One region of the Paenibacillus sp. GYB003 genome, then DNA from elsewhere that is predicted to be linked to it. Evidence: riboswitches for the same ligand, from Rfam matches in the RefSeq annotation. Region 1 holds a riboswitch; each other region holds the start of a gene.
What was found. Region 1 has a riboswitch for cobalamin ahead of PV407_RS06290 (ABC transporter substrate-binding protein). Riboswitches for the same ligand answer to the same signal wherever they lie in the genome.
Positions count from the first base shown of each region.

Region 2: another riboswitch for cobalamin. It lies ahead of PV407_RS11855 (ABC transporter substrate-binding protein); the one in region 1 lies ahead of PV407_RS06290 (ABC transporter substrate-binding protein).
Region 3: another riboswitch for cobalamin. It lies ahead of nrdI (class Ib ribonucleoside-diphosphate reductase assembly flavoprotein NrdI); the one in region 1 lies ahead of PV407_RS06290 (ABC transporter substrate-binding protein).

Region 1 is NZ_JARBDC010000009.1:29,079-34,143, reverse strand. It holds gene PV407_RS06295 (FecCD family ABC transporter permease) at 1-1,023, opposite strand, end outside; gene PV407_RS06290 (ABC transporter substrate-binding protein) at 1,020-1,994, opposite strand; cobalamin riboswitch at 2,233-2,446, opposite strand; gene PV407_RS06285 (hypothetical protein) at 2,563-2,772, opposite strand; gene PV407_RS06280 (ABC transporter substrate-binding protein) at 2,897-4,735, shown strand; gene PV407_RS06275 (hypothetical protein) at 4,844-5,065, opposite strand, start outside.
Region 2 is NZ_JARBDC010000033.1:49,626-54,690, forward strand. It holds gene PV407_RS11845 (AraC family transcriptional regulator) at 1-78, shown strand, start outside; gene PV407_RS11850 (helical backbone metal receptor) at 206-1,027, opposite strand; gene PV407_RS11855 (ABC transporter substrate-binding protein) at 1,049-2,038, opposite strand; cobalamin riboswitch at 2,301-2,497, opposite strand; gene PV407_RS11860 (sulfatase-like hydrolase/transferase) at 2,631-4,043, shown strand; tRNA gene PV407_RS11865 (tRNA-Leu) at 4,174-4,256, shown strand; gene PV407_RS11870 (RNA polymerase sigma factor) at 4,497-5,065, shown strand, end outside.
Region 3 is NZ_JARBDC010000001.1:10,595-15,659, reverse strand. It holds gene PV407_RS00085 (SDR family oxidoreductase) at 1-726, shown strand, start outside; gene PV407_RS00080 (hypothetical protein) at 827-1,483, shown strand; gene PV407_RS00075 (cysteine dioxygenase) at 1,578-2,072, shown strand; cobalamin riboswitch at 2,275-2,474, shown strand; gene nrdI (class Ib ribonucleoside-diphosphate reductase assembly flavoprotein NrdI) at 2,643-3,002, shown strand; gene nrdE (class 1b ribonucleoside-diphosphate reductase subunit alpha) at 2,989-5,065, shown strand, end outside.

The DNA.
Region 1 (5,065 bases):
CTTTTGCCTGGACAGCAAATAGGCGAAAAACGGCGCGCCCAAAAACGCGGTGACGACGCCGAGCGGAATTTCCGTCGGGCTGAGCACCATGCGGGCGAGCGTATCGGCCCACAGCACGTAAATGCCCCCGAACAGCAGCGATAGCGGAATGATCAGCCGGTAATCCGGGCCGACCATGAGCCGGACCAAATGCGGCGTAATGAGCCCGACGAAACCGATGACGCCGCATACCGAAACGGCGGCCGCGGTCAACACCGTCGAGACGAGCAGGACGACCCATTTCGTCCGCTCGACCCGCACCCCCAAATGCGCCGCATGCCGTTCGCCGAGCGTGAACAAGTTCAACGGACGCCCGTACGCGATCAAAATGGCCGCGCCGACCGCGAGATACGGCAAAACGACCGTCGTATACGGCCAGCCCCGCAGCGACAAGCTGCCCATCAGCCAAAACAAAATTTCGTTGACGATCCGGTCCGAATTCAAAGCGACCATAAACGACACGATCGCGCTTAAAAAGGAAGAAACGACGACGCCGGACAAAATGACCGTTTCCGTGCGAAACTTGCCCTGGACGCCGGCCAGCCGGAATACGACCCACAGCGTGGCCATGCCGGTGCCGAACGCGACGATCGGAATCGACCACATGCCGAATATCGCGTAGTGAAGCCCGAACATGATCAGGAACGCCGCGCCGACCGACGCCCCCGAGGCGACGCCGAGCGTATACGGATCGGCCAGCGGATTGCGCAGCACGCCCTGGAAGCCGGCGCCGGATACGGATAGCGCCCCGCCGATCAGCACCCCGAGCACGATGCGCGGAAGCCGGACCTTCATAATGATTTGCTCCGACGAAGCGGGCCACGTCGCCTGCACCGTGTCTCCGACGAAAGGCAGCTGCTTGACCAGGATGCCCCATACTTGCGGAATCGGAATGTGCGCCGAGCCGAGCGACAAGCTGACGACGACGGAAACAAGAAGGAGCAGCAAGCCTGCTACTCCCCAGCCGAATAACGTTCGTTTCATTGCTTCACCAAATCCGGATAAAGCCCTTTGGCCATATCGGCCAACGCTTTCGTAATTCTCGGGCCGGGCCGCGACAGCAAATTGTCGTCGAGCGCGATCACCTTGTTCGCCTGAATCGCGGCGATTTTATCCCACCCGCTGCGGCCGCGAATCGTCTTCTCCAGATCCGGGACGGCTTTCGCGAAAAAGATGACGTCGGGATTTTGCTGAATCACTTTTTCTTCGCTGATTTGCTTCCAGCCCTGCAAATCCGACGCCACGTTCACCCCGCCGGCAAGCGTGATCATATCGTCCAAAAATTCGCCTTTGCCGACGGTCCAGCCGGGCGAAAATTCGATGTACACTTTTTTCTTCTGCTCGGGCTTCAGCCCTTTGAGCGCGTCGACGACCTGCTGCTTCTCCTTTTGCATTTGCGCGACGACTTTCTCGGCTTGCTCCTGCTTGTCCGTAATGCGGCCGAACAGCAAAATGCGCTCCATCGCCTCGTCGATCGTCTTCGGATTCGTTTGGAACAAATTCAGCTTCAGCTCGTTCAGCTTCGCCACCGAATTTTTGTTCAGCGACAGACCCGCGAACACGATGTCCGGATTCGCCGCGATGATCGCTTCCGGGTTGCCCTGCAGGTTGCCCATTTTCGGCTTGCTTTTCGCCTCTTCCGGGTAATCGTCCAGATTGGACACGCCGACGATTTTGTCGCCGAGTCCGAGCGCGAACAGCACCTCCGTCTCCGTCGGCGACAGAGAAACGATGCGCTCCGGCGCTTTGGCGAACGTAAATTCTTTGCCCGAGCTGTCTTTGACCGTAAGCGGATATACCGTTTTCTTCCCCGTTTCCGCGCCGCCGCCGGCTTTGGCCGTTCCGCCGGGCGACGCCTGCGCGGGCTCCTTGACTCCCTCGGTTTTGGTCGATCCGCACGCCGCTGCCGTCAGCGCGAGCGCGATGGCAAGCGACAGCACGCCAAGCTTCTTCATCTCGATCTCTCCTTTTTTTGCCCCGATCCTTGTACCCCGAATCTCCCCTGAACCTGAACCCGAACCGAACCCGTACCTGAACCCATTGAACGCCTGTTCCGGTTCCCGCGCCTTCGCAAGCAAAAAGCCCCCGTCCTCGGAAGGACAGGGGCGTTCACAGCGAATACGGGCAACCGCCGAACGGCGAGAAGCAGACAACGTTCCCGAATAAGCCGGCTCCTTTTCCTCGAAGGATTCCTTGGGGCTTACCAAGCAGGCAGGTCTCCTGACTCATAGGCGCGCCGGCCGCAATCAAGCGGGCGCCGCTTCCTCGCCTTCCCGTCCGCTCGGCGGACAGTGGCATCGTGAGAAAGCTCCTATTTCACAGTGGCGGGACCGTGTCGGATTCGCACCGACTTCCCTTTTAACCCGATCGACGGCGTCGTTCGGGCACCTGTTGGCCTATTATAAATGGCGTACAAACCATGCGGACGGGCATCTGGCTTACGGATCGATTATAGGCCAAATCCGGGCCGCTGGCAATAGGTATTGCAGCGGCGCGGTTCCCCTTTCGACGCGGCCGCCGCTGCTACCGGCCGAACAAGCTCAGGGCGACCATGACCGTCCCCGCGAAAATGCAAGCCAAGGCCGCCGCTCCGACGACGCCCCGCTTCCGTCCGCGACCCGCGGCGGCGCTTTCCGTCTCCCCGCCCGGGCCGTCGTTCCAATCGTCCCGACCGACGTTCGCCAGCCGCTCCCGCTCGAATTCGTAGATCATTTCCGGTTTGCGATGATGCATAGGACCCTCACTCCTCTTACGCTTCCTTTACCGCCATTGTACGGTCGTCAAAAGAGGCAAAAAAGGGTATAATCGATGTACTTCATTTCCCCTTTTTTTCATTCAAACAGCGAGGTGAGCGCCGTTGCTTTACGCTTCCCAACAATATTTGCTGCTGCGCCGCGCCTACCCCGAAGCGCCCGACAACGAGCCGATCGGGGTAACGCTCCGGGACGTCGCAGGCAAGCTGTACTGCAGCGAGCGAAACGCCAAGCTCGTCATTCGCAAAATGTGCGAGTGCGGCTGGATCTCGTGGACGCCCGGGCGGGGGCGCGGCAACCGGTCGGCGCTGACGTTCCGGGTCGACCGCGCGCGGATGCTGATCGACAACGCGAAGCATGTGGCGCAGCGCGGCGACGTTCCGGGCGCGCTGGAGCTCATTCGCCGGTACGGGGACGATACGTCCGCGAAGGAACGATTCGGCGATTGGCTGTCCGAATATTTCGGCTACAAAGCGGAAGGATCCGAACGGGAGGCGGTGGAAGTTTTGCGCTTCCCCGTCCATTGGGCGATCTACTCGCTCGATCCGATCGTGACGTTTTCGGCGCTCGATATGCATATTATCAATCAAGTGTTCGACACGCTCGTCCGGTACGACCGCGTGGCGGAAACGTTCGTCCCCGGCCTCGCCCATCATTGGGAAGCCGACGAGGCGAACATGACGTGGACGTTTTATTTGCGCAAAGGGGTGCAGTTTCATCACGGGCGGGAAATGACCGCGGACGACGCCGCGTTTACGTTCGGGCGTTTGCGCGGCCCCAGCCCTTTGTTCCGCGATATCGAACGGATCGTCGCCGTCAACCGGACGACGCTTCGCATTCGGCTTCGGGCGCCGAACTATTTGTTTCTCCGGTTCGTCAGCAACGCGACGGCGTCGATCGTGCCGCGGGACGTCTGCGAGGAGAAGGGGGACCGGTTCGGACGGGAGCCGGTCGGGACGGGGGCGTTCATGGTGACGATCAACCAGCCGAGCCGCCTGGTGCTGGAGGCGTTTCTGCCCTATTTTCAAGGAAGGGCGCATTTGGACCGGGTCGAAATGATCGTCGTTCCGCCGGATTGCGAAACGATCCGGGAGCCGCGGCTCGATCGAATCGTCTTCGGCCACGAATCGCCGGCCAAACATCCGAGCTGGGCGCAGCAGGAGACGATCGTATCGGGGTGCAGTCTGATGACGTTCAACATGAATCGCGACGGCCCCCAGCGCAGTTTCGCCTTCCGTCATGCGCTGCACCATTTGACCGACCGGCGGCGGATGATCGCGGAGCTCGGAGGCGACCGGACGATGCCGGCCAAAAGCTTTATCGCCGACCCGGATGAGGCGGGCGACGATTTCGTCTCGGACCCCGAGCTCGGCGCGGAGCTGCTCCGGCAAGCCGGCTACAACGGCGAGCCGTTCAGGCTGCTGACCGGCGAGAAGCATGTGAAGGACGCGCTATGGCTGCAGCGGCGGTACCGGGAGTTCGGCGTCAACGTCGTCGTCGAGACGCTGCCGTGGCTGAACCTGCTTTCTTTGCAAGATTGGCCGGAGGCGGACGGGATGCTGTTCCAAAACGTATTGGACGAGGACGAAGTGACGCAGATCGAAAGCTGGCGGTCGGACAAAAGCATTATCCGCATCCATTTGGCGGAGCATATGAAGGCGAAATGCGACCGCGCGATCGCCGCCGTGCTCGGCGAGCCGTCGAAAGCGAAGCGCAGGGCGATGCTGCGCGAGCTGGAACGGCTGCACGGCGAAGAGCGCTCGCTGCTGTTTCTGCTGCACAAAAAGATGAGCACGTCGGTTCACCCTTCGGTCAAGGGCGCCCAGTTCAACACGCTCGGCTGGATCGATTTCAAGCACCTCTGGTTTCAGCACGATACGGAGACGGTTGCGGGGCCGGACGCGACGACGGACGAGGACGAACGAACGAAGGCGGGCGGTTAAAACGGCGCCGAAGCCCGAAAAGCCGGATTCGCGAACGAATCCGGCTTTTGCGGTCGGCTGCGGTCATAGGTCGCTTCCGGCCGAAGAAGGAGAAAGCCGCGCCCGAAGCTAATGGATCCACTGCTCGGACCAGTACGCCTTCATGAAGCCGAGCAGCTTCTCGAGCACCTCCACGCCCGACGTTTCCGCCTCCTGGGCGATTCGCAGCAGCCGGACCGCGCGTTCCGCCTGCTCCGGCTCGTCCGGCCGTCCGCCTTGCGGGAACGGAAACATCCCGCGCAGCTCGGCGAACGCGACGGCCGTCCGCTCGTAATGCGCCGCCGCTTCGGA
Region 2 (5,065 bases), on a different contig from region 1:
AGGCTGTTCGTCCGCCAGGTCGGCTGTTCGCCGAGCCGGTACCGCCAAAGTCTCGAACGCAGGGAGCCCCGCGCGTAGAAGAACCCGGGTCGCGTTCGAGCGAGCGGACCCGCCCGACCGCGGACGTGCCGGCACGAAACGAAGGCGATCCGCCGGATCGCCTTCGTCTTCCGGCTGCCTGGCTGGTGCCTGGCTGCCTGGCTGCTTAGCTGCCGCTTAGCCAGCGGCTCATTTCGTCTTCGTCGTAGGCGGGGTAGACGTCCGGGTGAAGAAGACGTCCCAGCTTGTGCAAGCCGGCGACGAGAAGCGGCGACGGTCTGCAATAGAGCGACTCCTCCATGACGTGCACGCGTCCGCCGGCCAGCGCCCGCAGCTTGTCCGCGCCGTCCCGCTTCGCCACCGTTTCCGGCTTGACGAGCCGTTCCCGTACGCCGACCCAAGCGAGCAACATGTAGTCGGGATCGCGGCGGACCACTTCGTCCCAGTCGGTTTTGACGCTGGCCCGATCGTCGTCCGCAAATGCGTTCGCGGCTCCGGCAAGCGCGCTGATTTCGGTCAGCCAGTTGCCGCCGCCCGGCGTAAATACCGGCTTCGGCCACCATTCCCAGTACAGCGAAGGCTTGCTCGCGCATTCGAGGCTTAGCGCGGCGTAACGTTCCAGCATCGCCTCGAACCGGCTTCGCGCCCGCTCGGCGGCGGATTCCGCGCCGAGCGCCTCGCCCACGATCGTCATATTGGCGGCGATGTCGGCGAGCTTTTTCGGGCTGAGCGTGATGTACGGAACGCCGCGCTCGTTGAGCCCCGCGATGTTCGCTTCCATGCCGGGAACGGTCAGCGAAGCGACGACCAGGTCAGGACGAAGCGCCTCGACGGCGTCCATGTCGATTTTCATATCCGAGCCGAGCCTCGGCAATCCGGCGACGGACGCCGGCCAATCGGAATAATTGTCGACCCCGACGAGGCTCGGGGCGAAGCCCATGAAGCCGAGCAGCTCCGTATTGCTCGGGCAAAGGGAGACGATTCTCATCGCGATGCCGCTCCTTCCCGGTCAATTTTTGAACAGATCGGGGTAAATGCCTTTGGCTATGCTGAGCAGCCCTTGCGTAATGCGCGGCCCCGGACGCGACAGCGTATCTTGGTCGACGGCGATGAGACGGTTCGCGGCGATCGCCTCGATTTTGTCCCAGCCGTTCCGTTGTTTAATGATTTGGTCGAGCGTTTGGCCCGCTTTGTCTTTCGCCCCCGTCGTATAGAAAATGACGGCCGGATTGTCCTGGATCATTTTTTCTTCGTTGATTTTGTTGAACCCTTTCGTATCGGAAGCGATGTTGACGCCGCCGGCCAGCGTAATGAGCTCGTCCATGAATTCGCCTTTGCCGACGGTCCAGCCGGGGGAAAATTCGATATACACCTTTTTCTTTTGCTCCGGCTTCAGGCCGCCGACCGCCGCTTTCACCCGGTCGATTTCTTTTTTCATCGTTTCGGCGAGCGCTTCGGCTTCCTTCTGCTTGTCCGTCAGCAGCCCGATCGTCTTGACGGTGTTCAAAATATCGTCGACCGATTTCGGCTCGAACTTGTACAGAGGCAGGTTCAAGGAGCGGAGCTTGCCAAGCGCGTCGTCCTTGATCGAAATGCCGGTGATCACCAAGTCGGCGTTCGCCGCCAAAATCGCTTCGACGTTCGGCGCGGATACGCCGCCGACCTTCGGCTTGCTTTTCGCCTCCTCCGGGTAATTGTCGAAGTCGGAGACGGCCACGACGCGATCGCCGAGCCCGAGCGCGAACAAAATTTCCGTCTCGGCGGTCGACGTCGAAACGATGCGCTGCGGCGCCTTCGCAATCGTCATTTCGGTGCCGGTCGTATCTTTTACCGTCAGCGGATATTTCGTCGATTGGGCGGCTGCGCCGGTTTCCGTCTGTTTGTCGGACCCGGCGGGCGTTCCTCCCGCGGCGGCGTTTCGGTCGCCCCCGGCTCCCCCGCAAGCGGCGAGCGATAGGCTGAGCAGTAGTACGAGCGTGAGTTGAGCCAATTTGTTCATGTCGGTCATTCTTCCCCTTCGGATTCGGATTGGAGCTGAAAGCTTGAAGCGATGAAATTCGTCCTCTCCGCACGACGAAAAAGCCTCCATCCTTGTCAGGACGGAGGCAGCAAATCAAGGAATGAGCCGGCGGTCGCAGCCGGCGGCAGGGCGTTCGTCGCGCGCGAAACGCACGGCGGAGCCCGAGCCGGACGGCAGAAAGCGATGCCGATAAACGGTCCAAGTTCCCGATTTAGCCGATCCTTTTCCGCGAAGGACCTACGTGGCTGGAGCGCAGCAGGCAGGTTTCCTGGCTCTCGGGTCGTGACGAGCTCCTCGCCTTCCCGTTCCGTACGGAACAGTGGCATATGGAGGGGCTCCCCGATTCACAGTGGCGGGACCGCGCCGGATTCGCACCGGCTTCCCTTTTAACCCGGCCGTCCTGGATGGACGGCGGGCACCTGCTGGCATTTGCAGCATTTCGATTCGTTCAAGCTCAAATCTCTTGAGCGATTATATCATAGAGTCGCTATGTTGATCTAGTCCTGCTGCCTGACGCATGTATGTCCGATGCTGTTCCAAGTGCAAGAATGTCATGTCGGGAGGAAAAGAGATGAACGCAACATCCGCGCCGAACCTATTGCTGATTACGGCCGACCAGCTGCGGTACGACTGCGTCGGCTCGAGCGGGCGGTATCCCGTCCGGACGCCGAATTTGGATCGGCTCGCGTCCGAAGGAGCCGTTTTCGCGAACGCTTTTTCGCACATTCCGGTTTGCGGTCCGGCGAGACAGTCGTTGTTGGCCGGCCGGAGAGCCGAAACGTTCGGGGCGCTGTGGAATTACAGCGGCGCTTTGCCGGTGGCAACGCTCCAGCCGAGCGATTACAGCTGGACGCGAACGCTGCGAGACTGCGGGTATGCGTCCGCGTTTTTGGGGAAATGGGGCGTCCATCCGACCTGCGGCCCGACCGCATTCGGCTATGACGAAGCCGTCGCCGAGGACGAGTACGGCCGGTTCGCGAAACGGCTGTACCCGGATGCGACGTACACGAACGGATATTTCGGCGAGCCGAATCCGATTCCGGTCGAGCATTCGCGCACGCATTGGCTGGCGGAGCGGGCCTCCGAGACGATGGAGAAGCTGCATCGCTCCGGCAAGCGCTGGCATATGGCGCTTCATTTTCCGGAGCCGCACTTGCCGTGCCGGCCGTCGGGCCGATTCGCCGATATGTACGATCCGGCCGATATTCCCGAATGGAGCGGATTTCGCGAAACGTTTGCCGGGAAGCCGTATATACAGAGACAGCAGCTGTACAACTGGGGCGTCGAGCACTACGAATGGAAAGATTGGGCGCCGGTCGTCGCCCGCTATTACGGCATCGTCAGCCAGCTCGACGAGGCGATCGGGCTCGTGCTGCGCAAGCTGGAGGAAATCGGCGCCGCTAACGACACGTTAGTCGTTTTCACGGCCGATCACGGCGACATGTGCGGCTCCCACCGGATGATGGATAAGCATTACATTTTGTACGACGATGTCGTACACGTGCCGTTTATCGTTCGTTGGCCGGGACGCGTCCGAGCCGGATCGACGTGTAACCGGTTCGTTTACAATTTTCTCGATCTGGCACCGACGCTGCTGGAGCTGCTCGGCGTTCCGGCTCCCGATTCGGTCCGACTGCACGGCCGTTCGCTGGCGCCGATATGGACCGGGGACGGGGAAGTCCCGGATTGGCGGCACGCGGTAGTCGCCTCGTACAACGGGCAGCAGTTTGGGCTGTATACGCAGCGAATGATCCGAACTTCGGCATGGAAATACGTTTGGAATACGACCGATGTCGACGAGCTTTACGATCTGCGGCGCGACCCGGCCGAGCTCGACAACCGGATCCGCGATCCGCAGCACGCAGCCCTCGTGGCGTCGCTCCGGCGACAGTTGTACGAAACTCTCCTGGCCGACGGAGACGCGCTGGTGCGGAACGAATGGGTGCGACGCCAGCTGCTGCACGGGGCGAAATTGGACAAATAGAAATGCGTTCGGCCGCTTTCCCGTATTGGCAAAACCTATGAAAAAATCGTATGGCTTTCATATTGACTTGCACTCGAGTACCGTGGTAATATGTAGTTCGTTGGCTTTATATACGAGCCTGCGAGTACATGCCGGGGTGGCGGAATGGCAGACGCACAGGACTTAAAATCCTGCGGGGGCAACCCCGTACCGGTTCGAGTCCGGTCCTCGGCAGTATAAGTTGCGAATACGGGACTAACGAAAACGCTTGGCGCTGCGGGGACGAACCCCGGGCTCGGGCGTTTTTCTTATTTTAACGTCTTTAGGGTGCGCAAACGCACGCAAAAAATCCGGCGCTCCGCGCGAAAATGCGCGGCTGCATTCTTGCCAAAACGTTCCGGATATAGGATTATGGGTATATCGATAGGTGTACGTAGGGAAGGTCGTCATACGCGGCGGAGGAGTGCCGGTAATATGGATGAAGCAACCGATGGGGAACTGATGCGACGGATACGCGGCCGCAATCGCGAGGCGTTCGAGCGCCTGTATGACCGATACGTCAAGCTGGTTTATTCGTATGCGCTCAAATCCGTGCAAAACGAGCAAGCCGCCAAAGAAATCGTGCAGCTGGTGTTCACCCGCTTGTGGACGACGCAAAGCGGATACGATCCGGACAAAGGACTTTTCGTCAACTGGCTCATTACGGTTACGCGCAATATCGCGATCGACTATGTTCGCAAGCAGCGCAGGCACGAAGTCGCCGTCGCCTTCGAGCCGGATCAGTGGGGCGCCATCCCGGACGACAGCCGCAATACGCCGGAAGCGAAAGCGAGCCGGAGATGGGTGCGCGAGCAAATTCGCGACGGCTACCGAAAGCTGTCCGCCCATCAAATCAAGCTGATCGAACGGGTCTATTGGGAAGGCTATACGCTCGTGGAAGTTGCGCGAATGAACAACGAGCCGGTCGGCACGATCAAAAGCCGGCTCCATCAATCGCTCAAAATATTGCGCAAGCATATGGCCGAGCAAGAGGAGGGGACGTA
Region 3 (5,065 bases), on a different contig from region 1:
GCGAGCGCCATCCAGTTCGCCCGCGAAGGCGCGAACGTCGTCATCGCCAGCCGCAATGGCGACCATCTGGCCGCGGCGAAAGCGGAAATCGAGCGGCTGACGGGTCGCGAGGCGCTGACGGCGGTCGCCGACGTAAACCGGAAGGACGACATCGCCGGACTGATCCGGGCGGCGGTCGAATGGACCGGCCGGTTGGACGTGCTCGTCACGAACGCCGGCGGTCCTCCCGGAGGAGGCTTCGATCAGTTCGACGACGACGCGTGGGAGGCGGCGTTTCAACAAAACTTGATGAGCGTCGTCCGGCTCGTTCGCGAATCGCTGCCGCATATGCGGAAGCAGGGCGGAGGACGGATCGTCAATTTGACGTCGGTATCGGTCAAGCAGCCGATTCCCGATTTGATTTTGTCCAACGTATTTCGGGCCGGCGTATACGCGCTCACGAAAAGCTTGTCCGCCGAGCTCGGCAAAGACGCGATTCTCGTCAATACGGTAGGGCCGGGTCGGATCGAGACGGACCGCATCGTGGAGCTGGACCGCCGCGCGGCCGAACAAAGGGGCGCGTCGGAGGAGCAAATCCGGATGCAGCATTTGCAGCAAATTCCGCTCGGCCGGTACGGGACGCCGGAAGAGTTCGCCAGAACGATCGTCTATCTCGGCTCGTTCGCCAATACGTACGTTACCGGACAAGCGGTGCTCGTCGACGGAGGCATGGTTCGGGCGCTGTAAGACGAACGACATCGCTCCGGAAGGAAACGCGGGGCGCTTCGCCGGTGCGGGGCGCCCTTTTCGCACGCAAATGGAATGTCGAACAGGAGGGGGACGCCGAATGTGGAGCTTGGCGCAAACGTTGGCGGCCCGGAGGCCGCTTCAATCGCTCAAGCCTGCGGCCGTCTGGAACGCGGAGCTGGATGCCGCGATCGCCGCGCAGGCGGACGAATGGGTCGGCCGGCTTGCCGTCGGAAGCAAGTCCGACGCGCTGTCTTTTATCGCGGGGCTGCATGCGTGGAACGACAGCCTGGACGCTTCCCATGATATCTCGCAAAACGTCGAGACGGAAACGGGCAGCTATTGGCACGGCATCATGCACCGGATGGAAGGCGACTATTGGAACTCGAAATATTGGATGAAACGCGTCGGCCGGCACCCGATCTTTCCGGAGCTGCACCGGGCGGCCGCCGAGCTGTTGTCGGGACCGTCGGGGCTGGCGGCGTTGGACGAAGGCCCGGGCAAGGATTTGTTGAAGGCGCTTGCGAAAGCCGACGGCTGGGATCCGTACTTGTTCGTCGATGCCGTGGAACGGCAGACGGAGCGGGAGCGGGACGAACGGACGGCTTATTGGCTGCGGAGCGTGCAGTGGCACGAGATCCGCCTGCTGCTTCGCCACTGCTACCGCGGCGCGACAGGCGAAGAACCGCCCGCGCTCGGAGCCGGAAACGTCGGCACGACGGTATTCAAGCCGATTGGGACCGATCGAGAAGAATAGGCGCGGCCGAAGCGCGCCGCCCCGAACCGTTCGGGCCATGGGCACATATAGATGGGTAAGGCGGTAAACGCCCTGACTTCGGGGAGGGTGTCCCATGCTGTTCAAACAACGGGTTGACGACGTGCTGTCGTCGCTGCGGCAGCCGTCGCTGCGGGAGCTGCACGAGGCGCTGGACGCGATCGGCGCGACGGCCGAGCTGATCGCCCCGTACGTGACCGAGCCCGACCGGCTGCCTTACGGCCGCAACGTGCTGTTCCGTTCCGATCACGTCGAGGCGATCGTCGTTCATATTCCGCCCGGGAGCGAAACGTTCGTCCACGATCACGGCCGTTCCGTCGGCTGCGCCCTGCTGCTCGAAGGCGCGATGCTCAATGCGACGTACCGGACGGGCGGCGGCGGGGAAGCGTTCCTCGTCGCGCAATGCCGGGTGCCGGAAGGCCGGCGCATCGAGGCTCCCGCCAAGCAAATTCACCGGATGAGCAACCCGGGCGTCCGGCGCGCCGTTTCGCTGCATTTGTACGCCCCGCCATTGGCGGAGACGAACACGTATAAGCCGGTCGAGGAATATGTGCTCGACTATGTCATCTGAAGGCGCCGGTTCCGGCCGATCCTCCTCTTCGCGGGGAGGTCTTTTTTTGTCGCTCTATGAAAAAAGCTGTCGGCGATTTTCATAGAGCCGAAACGCCAAGCCGTTGGGCCGTTCCCGAAATGTCTACCCCTATTCGCATAAAAATAGAGGGCCGCTTGCATTGACAAGCACAACATATTGATATAAATTATTACATACAAACTACATATTGTTGTAACGGGTGCTTTTCCGTCTAGCGGACGGATAAAGCTTAATAGGGAAGTCCGGTGCGAAGCCGGCGCGGTCCCGCCACTGTAAGGGAGTAGATTTCGTCCGATTAGGCCACTGGCTCTTATGCCGGGAAGGCGGACGCGAGTCGCCCGATTCCCGAGCCAGGAGACCTGCCCGTTATCGACACAAGCCCTACGGTCGATAGGCACGGTGTCCGTTTCGTCGTTAAGCTGCCAGCTTCGCTTTTTTAGGCTGCACGCATTCGGCGCATCCGGCCGTATCGCCGATGCGCTTTTTTCATGCGGCCGAAAAGCGTCGTGTTGGGGGCCCCGGGTAGTTGGAAAGGGGATATTGCACATCATGTTGATCGTTTACGACTCCAAAACGGGGAATGTGAAACGGTTCGTCGGCAAGCTGAACATGCCGGCCGTCCCGATCGAGAGCGAGATGACCGTCGACGAGCCGTTCGTGCTCGTCACGTATACGACCGGCTTCGGCCAAGCGCCGGAGAAGACGCTGTCGTTTCTGAAGCGCAACTATCGCAGGCTCGTCGGCGTGTCCGCCAGCGGCAACCGCAACTGGGGCGAAGGGTTCGCGCGCAGCGCCGACCGGATCGCGGCGATGTACAACGTGCCGATACTCGGCAAATTCGAGCTGGCCGGCACATCGGCCGACGTCGAACGATTCGTACGGGAGGTGAACGCGGTTGCGGCACATTGAATTGAACAATATGCTGATGCAGCGCGACGAAGAAGGATTTTTCCAACTGGACAAAGACCGTGAGGCGGTAGACGCCTTCATGGAGGAAGTGGAGCGCAAAAGCGTCCGTTTTCCCGACACGGCGCATAAAATCCGCTACATGATCGAGAACGATTTTTACGAAAACGTGCTCGAAACCTATACAATGGAACAAGTGGAATACATATACGGCATCGCCCACGGCTATCGTTTCGAGTTTCCTTCCTACATGGCCGCGTCGAAATTTTATACGGATTACGCGTTGAAAAGCGACGACCGTTCGCAGTATTTGGAGCATTTTCCGGATCGGGTCGCCATCGTCGCGCTGCATTTGGCGCGGGGCGATATGGAGTCGGCCCGCGCGCTGACGGAATCGATGATGGAGCGCAGGCTGCAGCCGGCGACCCCGACGTTTCTGAACGCCGGCAAAAGCCGCAGAGGCGAGATGGTGTCGTGCTTCCTGCTCGAGCTCGACGATTCGCTCAATTCGATCAATTACGGCATCGGCACGTGCATGCAGCTTTCGAAAATCGGCGGCGGCGTCGCCGTCAACCTGTCCAAGCTGCGCGGGCGCGGCGAGCCGATCAAAGGCGTCGAAGGCGCGGCCAAAGGCATCATGCCGGTATTGAAGCTGATGGAGGACGCGTTCTCGTACGCCGACCAGATGGGGCAGCGCAAAGGCTCGGGCGCCGGCTATTACAACATTTTCGGCTGGGACGTCATGGAGTTTCTCGACAGCAAAAAAATTAACGCCGACGAGAAGACGCGGCTCAAGACGCTGTCGATCGGCCTGATCGTGCCGGGCAAATTTTACGAGCTGGCCGAACGGAACGAACCGCTGCACGTCTTCGCGCCGTATTCCGTGTACCGCGCTTACGGCGTCCATATGGACGATTTGAACATGGACGACATGTACGACAAGCTGCTGGCCGACGACCGCGTACGCAAAAAGATCGTCATGAGCGCCCGCGACATGCTCGTCAAAATCGCCACGATCCAGCTCGAATCCGGCTATCCGTACATCATGAACCGCAGCAACGCGAACCGCGTCCATGCGCTGAAAGATATCGGCTCGATCAAAATGTCGAACCTGTGCACGGAAATTTTCCAGCTTCAGGAAACGTCGGAAATCGGCGATTACGGCGCGGCCGATACGATTCGCCGCGACATCAGCTGCAACCTCGCTTCGCTGAACATCGCGAACGTGATGGAACGGCGCAAAATCCGCGAATCGGTGCACGAGGGGATGATCGCCTTGACGGCGGTCAGCGACATGACCCATATCTCGAACGCTCCGGGCGTCGCGAAGGCGAACCGCGAGCTGCACTCGGTCGGGCTCGGCGCGATGAACCTGCACGGCTATCTCGCCAAAAACAAAATCGCCTACGATAGCGCGGAAGCGATCGAATTCGCGAGAGCGTTTTTCATGGCGATGAACTATTACTCGATCGAGAAGAGCATGGACATCGCCCGCGGGCGCGGGATCGTCTTCGACGGCTTCGAGCGTTCCGAATATGCAAAGGGAACCTACTTCGAACGGTACGAGCGCGAAGATTTCCGTCCGGCGTCGGACAAAGTCAAGGCGATGTTCGAAGGGATCGACCTTCCGTCGCCGGAAGACTGGAGCAGGCTGAAGGCGGAGGTCGCGCGTCACGGACTGTACCATGCGTACCGGCTGGCGATCGCGCCGACGCAAAGCATCTCGTATATCCAAAACGCGACGTCGAGCGTCATGCCGATCGTCGAGCAGATCGAGACGCGGACGTACGCGAATTCGACGACGTATTACCCGATGCCGTATTTGAATCGCGACAACTTCTTTTACTACAAATCCGCTTACAATATGGATCAGTTCAAGGTGCTCGATCTGATCGCGGAAATCCAGACGCACGTCGACCAAGGCATTTCGACCGTTCTGCACGTGAACAGCGACGTGACGACGAGGCAGCTGGCCCGGTATTACATATACGCGGCGAAAAAAGGGCTGAAGTCGCTGTATTACACGCGGACGAACCGGCTGTCCGTCGAAGAATGCGTCAGCTGCT